2 regions of the Arthrobacter sp. 210 2 genome follow, and region 2 is predicted to be linked to the other one. Evidence: predicted binding sites of a transcription regulator. Region 2 holds the regulator's gene; the other holds the start of a gene.

Region 1 (4,690 bases), on a different contig from region 2:
TTCGATGCGGTGCTTCTTTTCCTTCAGCTCAACCTCAGTTGCGGCACCCACCTTGATGACGCCGATGCCGCCGGCCAGCTTGGCCAGGCGCTCCTGGAGCTTTTCGCGGTCCCAGTCGGAGTCGGTGCGGGTCAGCTCGGCACGGAGCTGGGCAACGCGTGCAGCAACGTCCTCGGCAGCGCCGGCGCCGTCCACGATGGTGGTGTTGTCCTTGGTGACCGTGATGCGGCGGGCGGTACCCAGCACCTCAAGGCCAACGGAGTCCAGGCTCAGGCCCAGTTCCGGAGAGACAACCTGCGCACCGGTGAGGGTGGCGATGTCCTGCAGCATGGCCTTGCGGCGGTCGCCGAAGCCCGGAGCCTTGACGGCCACCACGTTGAGGGTGCCGCGGATGCGGTTGACGATCAGCGTGGACAGGGCCTCGCCGTCGACGTCCTCGGCGATGATGAACAGTGGCTTGGAGCTCTGCAGCGCCTTCTCCAGCAGCGGCAGGAATTCCTGCACCGAGGAGATCTTGCCCTGGTTGATCAGGATGAGGGCGTCCTCGAGGACTGCTTCCTGGCGTTCCGCGTCGGTGACGAAGTACGGGGACAGGTAGCCCTTGTCGAACTGCATGCCCTCGGTGAGGACCAGTTCGGTCTGCGTGGTGGAGGATTCCTCGATGGTGATCACACCATCCTTGCCCACCTTGCCGAAGGCCTCGGCCAGAAGCTCGCCGATCTCTTCGCTCTGCGCGGAGATGGCCGCCACGCTGGCAACCTGGGTGCCTTCAACGGGACGGGCGTTCTCCAGCAGGCGTGCAGCGACGGCTTCAACGGAAACCTCGATGCCGCGCTTGATCTGGCCGGGAGCAGCGCCGGCAGCTACGTTGCGCAGGCCTTCCTTGACCAGTGCCTGGGCCAGGACCGTGGCGGTGGTGGTGCCGTCGCCGGCAACATCGTTGGTCTTGGTGGCTACTTCCTTGGCCAGCTGTGCGCCAAGGTTTTCGTACGGGTCGTCCAGCTCGACTTCGCGGGCGATGGTGACGCCGTCGTTCGTGATGGTGGGCGCGCCCCACTTCTTGTCCAGGACAACGTTGCGGCCGCGGGGGCCGAGCGTCACCTTGACGGTGTTGGCGAGCTTGTCGATGCCGGCTTCAAGAGACCGGCGGGCAGCGTCGTTAAACGCAAGCTGCTTTGCCATGGTTTTGTCCTTTCAAGACAGAACCCCGCGCAGCTGACCAGCAGTAAGCATGACCAGCGGCACGGGGATCCGGAGAGTTACTTTACGACGATCGCCAGGACGTCGCGGGCGGACAGCACGAGGTACTCGGTGCCGCCGGTCTTGACTTCGGTTCCGCCGTACTTGGAGTAGATGACGACGTCGCCAACGGCTACGTCGACAGGAACGCGGTTGCCATCCTCAAAGCGGCCGGGGCCAACTGCAACAACTTCGCCTTCCTGCGGCTTCTCCTGTGCGGAGTCCGGGATGACCAGGCCGGAAGCCGTGGTCTGCTCGGCTTCGAGCGGGCGGACAACAATACGATCCTCAAGAGGCTTAATAGAGACCGACACTCGGACCTCTCCTTTTCGTCAGCAAATTCGTGGACTGGAAAGCTTTCCGCCCTGGCTGGCAAACCGTCGTCGCGGTGCCGGCAGCAGCCTGGCTGGCAGCTCTTCATGTGTTAGCACCCTCCTAGGGAGAGTGCTAATGAAGACTCTATGTGCGGGTTAGCACTCGGTCAAGGCGAGTGCCAGCGTTTCGTCATCCGCGTACACGGCGGCGTGTACATTGAAGCGGTGCGAGCCGCCGTATACCTGATCCTTGCGAACCTGTTCTGGGCCGGAAACTTCGTGGTGGGCCAAGCCGCGATGCAGACCATGGAGCCGTTGCAGCTGACCTTCTGGCGTTGGGCCCTGGCCGCGGTGCCGCTGCTCCTGCTGGCGCAGGCCGTTGACCGGCCGGACTGGCGCGCCGTGCTGCGCCGGTGGCCGGTACTGCTGCTGCTGAGCGCCCTGGGCATGAGCGGCTACACCCTGCTGCTGTACAGCGCACTGCAGCACACGTCGGCCCTGAACGCTTCCCTGGTGACGGCCGCCAATCCGGCCCTGATCATGGTGCTTGCCGTGGTCCTGCTCAAGGACCGGCCGCGCCCGGTGAGCTGGCTGGGCATCGCACTGGGCCTGGCCGGCGTGCTGATGGTTTTGACAGGCGGCGACCTGTCCCGCCTGCTGACCTTTTCCATCAACACCGGAGAGCTGCTGATCGTGGCAGCCATCACCGTCTGGGGTTTCTACACGATCATCGCCAGGCGGCTTGCCCTCCCCGCGATCACCGCAACGGCCGTGCAGGTGGCAATGGCTGCCGTGGTCCTGGCACCCATCGCGGCAGCAACCGGGGCCGGGCTGCCGTCCACTCCGGCCGAAGGCTGGTCCCTGGCGTTCATCGCCCTGTTCCCCTCGCTGGGCTCCTACCTGCTGTGGAACCTGGCACTCAAGCGGACTTCTGCGGCCAACGCCGGCAACTACCTGAACCTGATCGCCGTCTTCACCGCCATCATCACCGTGCTGCTGGGCCAGCCCATCACCGCGGCACAGGTGCTGGGCGGAGTCCTGGTGATATCGGGGGTCCTGCTGACCAGCGCCGGCCAGCGGCCTCAGCGTCCCAGGTCGTCGAAGTCCACGTCCTCGCCGCCGTCGGAATCCCGCCTCCCCTGATTCCTGCCGCGGTAGAGCACCACGGCCGCAACGGCGGCAGCGAGCAGGGACGCCACCAGGAACACGATGCTTCCCGCCCGTGCACCGGCATACAACCCGCGGATGTCGCTGGCTTCCTGGGTGTCGTCCTGGATGTCGTTGCCCCCCACGGAATAGACGGTGGCGTTGAAGGTATCCAGGAAGAAAATGATCACCAGCAGCGCGATGCACACCACTGCCACCAGGGAAGCCGCAATGAGGGCGGGACGAGCGTACCTGGCGGGACCCCGGTCCGTGGGTTGCTCTTCTCCGGACTGCTGGGGGCCTGCGCTGTCTTCCATGCTTTCAACACTATCGGCATAGCGCCGGGCCCTCCTCCACTAGGCTGGAACCCATGCCCCACGCTTCCCAGGACCAGATCGCACCGCTGCTCACCCCGGAAGGCTGGGAGCTGCTGGCGTCCCTGGGTCCCTACCAGGAGGACTCCTCCTATGAGCTCAATTCGGCCCTCCGGAAGGCCGGCCACTCCCCCCACCTGGTCTCCGCCGTCCTGACCCAGTCCAGGCTCCGCACCAAGGCCGAAGCAAAATTCGGGGAGTTTTCCCGGCAGATGCTCTTCACCCAGGCAGGCCTGGAACAGGCCACCCGCCTGAACGTGGCCGCCCGGCACGCGCAGCGGTTTGCCGGCGCGGGGGTCAGCCATGTGGCAGACCTGGGCTGCGGGCTGGGCGCCGATTCGCTCGCCTTGGCGTCCCTTGACGTGACCGTCACCGCCGTCGAAATGGATGAGACCACGGCCGCCTGCGCCACCGTGAACCTCATCCCGTTCCCGAACGCCACGGTGGTCCATGCGGACGCCACTGCTGTTCCGCTGGACGGCATCGACGGCGTCTGGCTGGACCCCGCCCGCCGGGTCACCTCCACCTCGGGCACCAAGCGCATCTGGGATCCAGAAGCCTTTTCGCCGCCGCTGTCCTTCGTCGAAGCCCTGGCCGCGTCCGGCAAGGCCGTGGGGGTGAAGATGGGGCCCGGCATGCCGCATGACTCCGTCCCGCACAACTGCGAGGCACAGTGGGTCTCCGTGGCCGGCGACGTCACCGAGGTGGCACTGTGGTTCAACGCCGTGCGGCGGCCCGGAGTCCGCCGCGCAGCCCTGGTGCTGGGGCCCAGCGGCGCCGCCGAGCTGACCAGCGGCGAGGACTTCGGGGCCGGGCCGGAAGCACCGGTGGGTCCCGTGGAAGGCTACCTGTACGAACCCGACGGCGCGGTCATCCGCGCCGGGCTCGTTGCCGACGTCGCGCTTGAGCTCGGGGGCCACCTGGTGGACGAGCACATCGCCTACATCTGCGCCCCCGCCCTTGTGGACACCCCGTTCGCGCGGGGCTACAAGGTGCTGGACGTGATGCCGTTCAACGTCAAGGCGCTCAAGGCGTGGGTGAAGGCCGAAGGCATCACGGTGCTGGACATCAAGAAACGCGGCACTGCCGTCACTCCCGAGGAACTCCGGAAGCAGCTCCTGCCCGGCGGGAAAAACCCTGCGAAAAAGGGCGGCACCAAAACGGCCACCCTGGTCCTCACCCGCATCGGGGAGGACCGGGTGGCCATCGTGGTGGAACCCGTTACTGCGGTGTAAGGCCGTTTACTGCGCCCGCATGAACTCCTCGGCCGCGCGTACCTGCTCAGGGCTTGGCCGCACTCCGGTGTACAGGACGAACTGTTCCAGCGCCTGGATGGTGGCCACCTCCGCGCCGGTGATCACCGGCTTTCCGGCGGCGCGGGCGGCCCTGATCAGCGGGGTCTCGGCGGGCAGCGCCACCACGTCGAAAACGAGCCGCGCGGCGTCAATGGCCTCGGCCGGGAAGGACAGCGCGTCCGCTTCCGCCCCGCCGGCCATCCCCACGGGGGTGACGTTGATGATCACGTCCGCCGTGCCGCCGTCGAGCGCTGCACGCCACTGGAACCCGTACTGTTCGGCCAGCGCCCGCCCTGTCGCTTCGTTCCGTGCGATCACCGTG
Region 2 (4,690 bases):
CCGCCGTCAGGGGCAGCGCATTCGCCGGGACGCCGTGGTATTCCGAGCGGCCCGCGCCGCCCTGGCTGTCCCTGTGATCACGTGCGTTTTCTGACACAGTCTGTTCCTTCGAGAGTGCAAATGGTGCGAATGCCGGTGGTTGGGTGCGGGCCTGCCCCTTTTTCACAGGCACCGCAGTACCAAGAATACTGGCTATCCGGGTGTTGGCTGCCCAATCAGGGAACAGTGAGGAAGTCGATCACTTCCTCAACCCGCCCCAGCAGGGATGCTTCCAGGTCTGCATAGCTGCGGACGGCCCCCAACAGCTTCTGCCATCCCAGCCCGATGTCTTCCTTCGTGTCGTGCGGCCAGCCGAAAGCGGCCAGGATCCCGGTCTTCCAGTCCTGCCCGCGCGGCACAACGGGCCACTTCTCGATGCCGAGGACAGCGGGCCGGATGGCCTGCCACACGTCCACGTACGGATGGCCCACGATGAGCACGTTCCCGGCCGCGCCGGGAGACGCCATGACGGCATCGGCAATACGCGACTCCTTGGAGTCCGGCACCAGGTGGTCCACGAGCACGCCCAGGCGCCGTCCCGGTCCGGGCCGGAAGTCGGCCACTGCGCCGGCCAGGTCGTCAATGCCGTGCAGGGGTTCGACGACGATGCCCTCCACCCGGAGGTCGTCTCCCCACACTTTTTCCACCAGTTCGGCGTCGTGCTTTCCCTCCACCCAGATGCGGCTGGCCTTGGCTACCTGTGCGCGCTGGCCGGCAACCCGCACGGAGCCGGAGGCAGTCCTTCCGGCGGCGGGGCCGGCCGTCGCCGGACGGGGTGCCGGGGGCATCAGGCGGATTGCGCGGCCTTCGAGGAGGAAACCGAAGCCCAGCCGGAAGGTCCGTGACTTCCCGCGGCGGTCCTCGAGGACCACCACGTGCATTCCGCCGGACTTTTCCACCCGGGTGACGGCGCCGACCCAACCGGACTGGACGTCCTCCAGCACCATGCCGCGCTCAACCGGCACTTCGGGCAATTGGGTCCGGACGGGCGCGGACATGTCCCGGGGGCCCCAGTTCTGGTAATCCATGGATCGACTCCGCCTAGCGCTAGATCAGTGCACCGGAATTTCGCCCGGAGCGGTACCAATGCTAACAACGGCCCGAGGCATAATAGACTGTTAGCACTTAGGCATGTCGAGTGCTAACCCTGGTGGTGGCGCGGTGCGGGCGGCACGGCCGCCCTGACCCTGGATGGAGGTGGAGTGTGAGCGAGCCACGCAAGCTGGAAGTACTGCGGGCCATCGTGGAGGACTACGTCCACTCCCGCGAGCCGGTGGGATCCAAGGCCCTGGTCGAGAGGCATCATCTCGGCGTCTCCAGTGCGACAATCCGCAACGATATGGCGGCGCTGGAGGACGAGGGCCTGATCACCGCCCCGCACACCAGCGCGGGCCGGATTCCCACGGACAAGGGCTACCGTCTGTTCGTCGACCAGATTTCGGCCGTCAAACCCCTGTCGCAGGCCGAGCGCCGGGCCATCCAGTCGTTGCTGGAGGGCTCGGACGACCTTGACGACGTCCTGGACCGAACGGTCCGCCTGCTGTCGCAGCTGACCAACCAGGTAGCGGTTGTCCAGTATCCGCACCTGAGCCGTGCCCTGATCCGGCACATCGAATTCGTCCTGCTTGCTCCCCGCAAGGTGCTGGTGGTGCTCATTGCGAACAGCGGCAAGGTGGAACAGCGGGTCATCGACGTCGGGCAGGACCTGGGGGACGACGCCCTGGCCGCCTTGCGGACCCGGTTCCTGGGTTCCCTTTCAGGAACGCCGCTGGGCCAGCTGGCCCAGTCACTTCCGGCCGTGGTGTCGGCGGTCAGTCCCGGCCAGAGGCTGGCCGCGCAGGCGCTGGCCCACGGGCTGGAGGTGCTGGCGCACAGCAGCCGTGAGGACCGGATGGTGATGGCGGGAACGGCGAACCTTGCACGGTCCAACGTCGATTTCCCGCTCAGCATCGGCCCCGTCCTGGAAGCCCTTGAGGAGCAGGTGGTCATGCTGCGGCTCCTGAGCGAGATGGCGCAGGACCACCGCGGCGTGGCCGTCAGCATCGGCCGCGAGAACCCCTACGACGGCCTTTCCGAGGCGTCCGTCGTGGCCACGGGATACGGCCCGGACAGCACGGCCAAGATTGGCGTGCTGGGGCCGACGCGCATGGACTACCCCACCACCATGGCCGCCGTCAGGGCTGTTGCCCGTTACCTTTCCCGGATACTGGGACCCTGACCGGCGGTCCCGGCGCTTAGGCAGCCGGAACCACGGGCAGGGCACCCCGCATGCAGGCAGTACAACAAGGAAGAGATACGAACTTTGAGCAGCCACTATGACGTCCTTGGAGTCTCACCGGAGGCCACCGGCGAAGAAATCAAGAAGGCCTACCGCAAGCTGGCCCGGACCCTGCACCCGGACGTTAACCCGGGTGAGGACGCCGCAGACCGCTTCAAGGCAGTAACCCACGCGTACGAGGTCCTTTCCGACCCCCAAAAGCGGCGCGTCTATGACACCACCGGCAATGAAAACGGTACGGACAACGGATTCGGCGGCGGCAGCTACGCCGGCCAGGGCTTCGCGTTCCAGGACATCTTTGACACGTTCTTTGGCGCCGGCGGCTCCACCGGGCCTGCCTCCCGTGTCCGCCGCGGACAGGACGCCCTCATCAGTGTCCGGATCGACCTCCGCGATGCGGTGTTCGGCGTCAACAAGAAACTCGAAGTGGACACCGCGGTCACCTGCCCCACCTGCGAGGGATCATGCTGCCGGCCCGGCACCCACCCCGAACGGTGTGACATCTGCGGAGGCAGCGGCCAGGTCCAGCGGGCCGTTCGCTCCATCCTGGGCCAGGTCATGACGGCTGCGCCCTGCGGCAGCTGCGAAGGCTTCGGCACGGTCATCAAGGACCCCTGCAACGAATGCAGCGGCCAGGGACGGATCCGGAGCCGCCGGTCCCTGACCATCAAGGTTCCCGCCGGCGTGGCCACCGGCACCCGGATCCAGCTCTCCGGCCAGGGCGAGGCCGGGCCCGCCGGCGGACCCTCCGGTGACCTTTACGTGGAAATCCGCGTCAACAATGACGCCACCTACGTCCGCGACGGAGACGACCTGCACGCCACGCTGAACATCCCCATGACGGCCGCAGCGCTGGGTACAGAGGTAAGCCTTGAGACCTTCGACGGGACCCAGGAAATCGACGTCAAGCCCGGAACGCAGTCCGGTGAGATCATCACCCTCCGCGGCCTCGGCGTTACCCACCTGCGCGGCTACGGCCGCGGCGACCTGAAGGTGCACCTGCAGGTTGAGACCCCCGCGAAGCTGGATGCCGCCCAGGAGGACCTCCTGCGGCAGCTCGCCAAGATGCGCGGCGAGCAGATCACCGAGGGCAAACTCGCTGCCAGCGGCGGCATGTTCGCCAAACTCCGGGATCGCCTCGGTAACCTGTAGCGGTGAGCAACCCCGTCTTCTTCACTCCCGCCGGGTCCCTGGACGGCGTCGCGCCCGCGACGCGGTTCATCCTGGAAGGACCCGAAGCCAGGCACGCTGTTGCGGTTAAACGGCTGTCACCCGGTGAAGCTGTGGACATTGTCGACGGTGCCGGCACGCGGATGAGCGGACGCGTCACCGCGGCTTCTTCCTCGGCTCTGGAGGTCGAGTGCACGTCGGTGGCCTTCGAAGACCGCCCCGATGTCCGGCTGGTCCTGGTCCAGGCGCTTGCGAAGGGCGACCGGGACGAGCTGGCCATCGAAACGGCGACAGAGCTCGGAATCGACGCCGTCATTCCGTGGCAGTCCGAGCGTTCCATCGTGCGCTGGAAAGGTGACCGGGCCGCCAAGGCCCACGCCAAATGGCAGTCTGTTGTGACTGCGGCGGCCAAGCAGGCACGCCGGGCCTGGGTTCCCGAGGTCCGGCCCGCTGTCGACACAGCCGCCCTGTCCGCGGCCGTCGAAGCCGCCGGCCTGGCTGTCATCCTTCATGAGGACGCCGTGCGGCCACTGCGAAACGTCCTCGAAGCATGGGATGGAGCGGGGGGAGCGGCGCCCCGGGAAGTGCTCCTGATCGTGGGACCCGAAGGCGGCATCAGCCCCCGCGAAGTCACGAAACTCTGCGACAAGGGCGCCGTGACAGCACTCCTGGGCCACCACGTCCTGCGCTCATCAACGGCCGGGCCTGCCGCCGTCGTCCTTGCCAGCGACATCCTGGGCCGCTGGAAGGCTACCGCACCTTAAAGGCCCGTGTGTCCTCGTACTGGTCCGGCTGGTCGCCAGTGCCCGCCTGGGAGACCCGCAGCTCGTAGTCACCTGGCGGCAGGTTGAGCGCCAGGGTGAACACCCCGGCCTGTCCCTGTTCAGCAGACGCGGTGGTCTCGCCCGTGAGGAACGGCTCCTTGGCGCCGTTGTCCCTGGACTGGAGGATCTGCCAGCGGAGCTTGCCGCCTGCCGTTGTGTTGCGCCCGGTGATCTTGACGCTGCCGCCGCCCACTTCCACGTTTTCCTGGGGGTCAATAATCCAGACGGGTGCAACAAGGCCTGCGGTCCGCGTCATCAGGGCGCCCAGCTGGATGTGGTCAAAGGCCACGTAGTCCGTATGTCCGTCCACCAGGATGCGCACCCGGATCTGCTGGCCCGAGTCGATCAGTCCTGAGCTGGCAGCCGCGGCCGTCGCCGT

Evidence for each region. The regulator HrcA, encoded in region 2, represses chaperone genes, less so after heat shock. The targets are predictions, from matches to a motif close to TTNGCACTCGNNNNNNNCGAGTGCNAA.
Region 1: a site for HrcA is predicted at 1,710-1,736, ahead of groES (co-chaperone GroES). Genes of this name have one in related genera too.

Annotation. Positions count from the first base shown of each region.
Region 1 covers NZ_JBNHIE010000001.1:848,329-853,018, reverse strand. The annotation lists gene groL (chaperonin GroEL) at 1-1,182, opposite strand, end outside; gene groES (co-chaperone GroES) at 1,260-1,553, opposite strand; gene AC5RWA_RS04085 (DMT family transporter) at 1,779-2,696, shown strand; gene AC5RWA_RS04080 (hypothetical protein) at 2,636-3,016, opposite strand; gene AC5RWA_RS04075 (THUMP-like domain-containing protein) at 3,070-4,308, shown strand; gene AC5RWA_RS04070 (shikimate 5-dehydrogenase) at 4,315-4,690, opposite strand, start outside.
Region 2 covers NZ_JBNHIE010000012.1:131,348-136,037, forward strand. The annotation lists gene AC5RWA_RS19310 (DUF4870 domain-containing protein) at 1-97, opposite strand, end outside; gene AC5RWA_RS19315 (DUF3097 domain-containing protein) at 216-1,067, opposite strand; gene hrcA (heat-inducible transcriptional repressor HrcA) at 1,244-2,257, shown strand; gene dnaJ (molecular chaperone DnaJ) at 2,342-3,469, shown strand; gene AC5RWA_RS19330 (16S rRNA (uracil(1498)-N(3))-methyltransferase) at 3,472-4,251, shown strand; gene AC5RWA_RS19335 (GerMN domain-containing protein) at 4,238-4,690, opposite strand, start outside.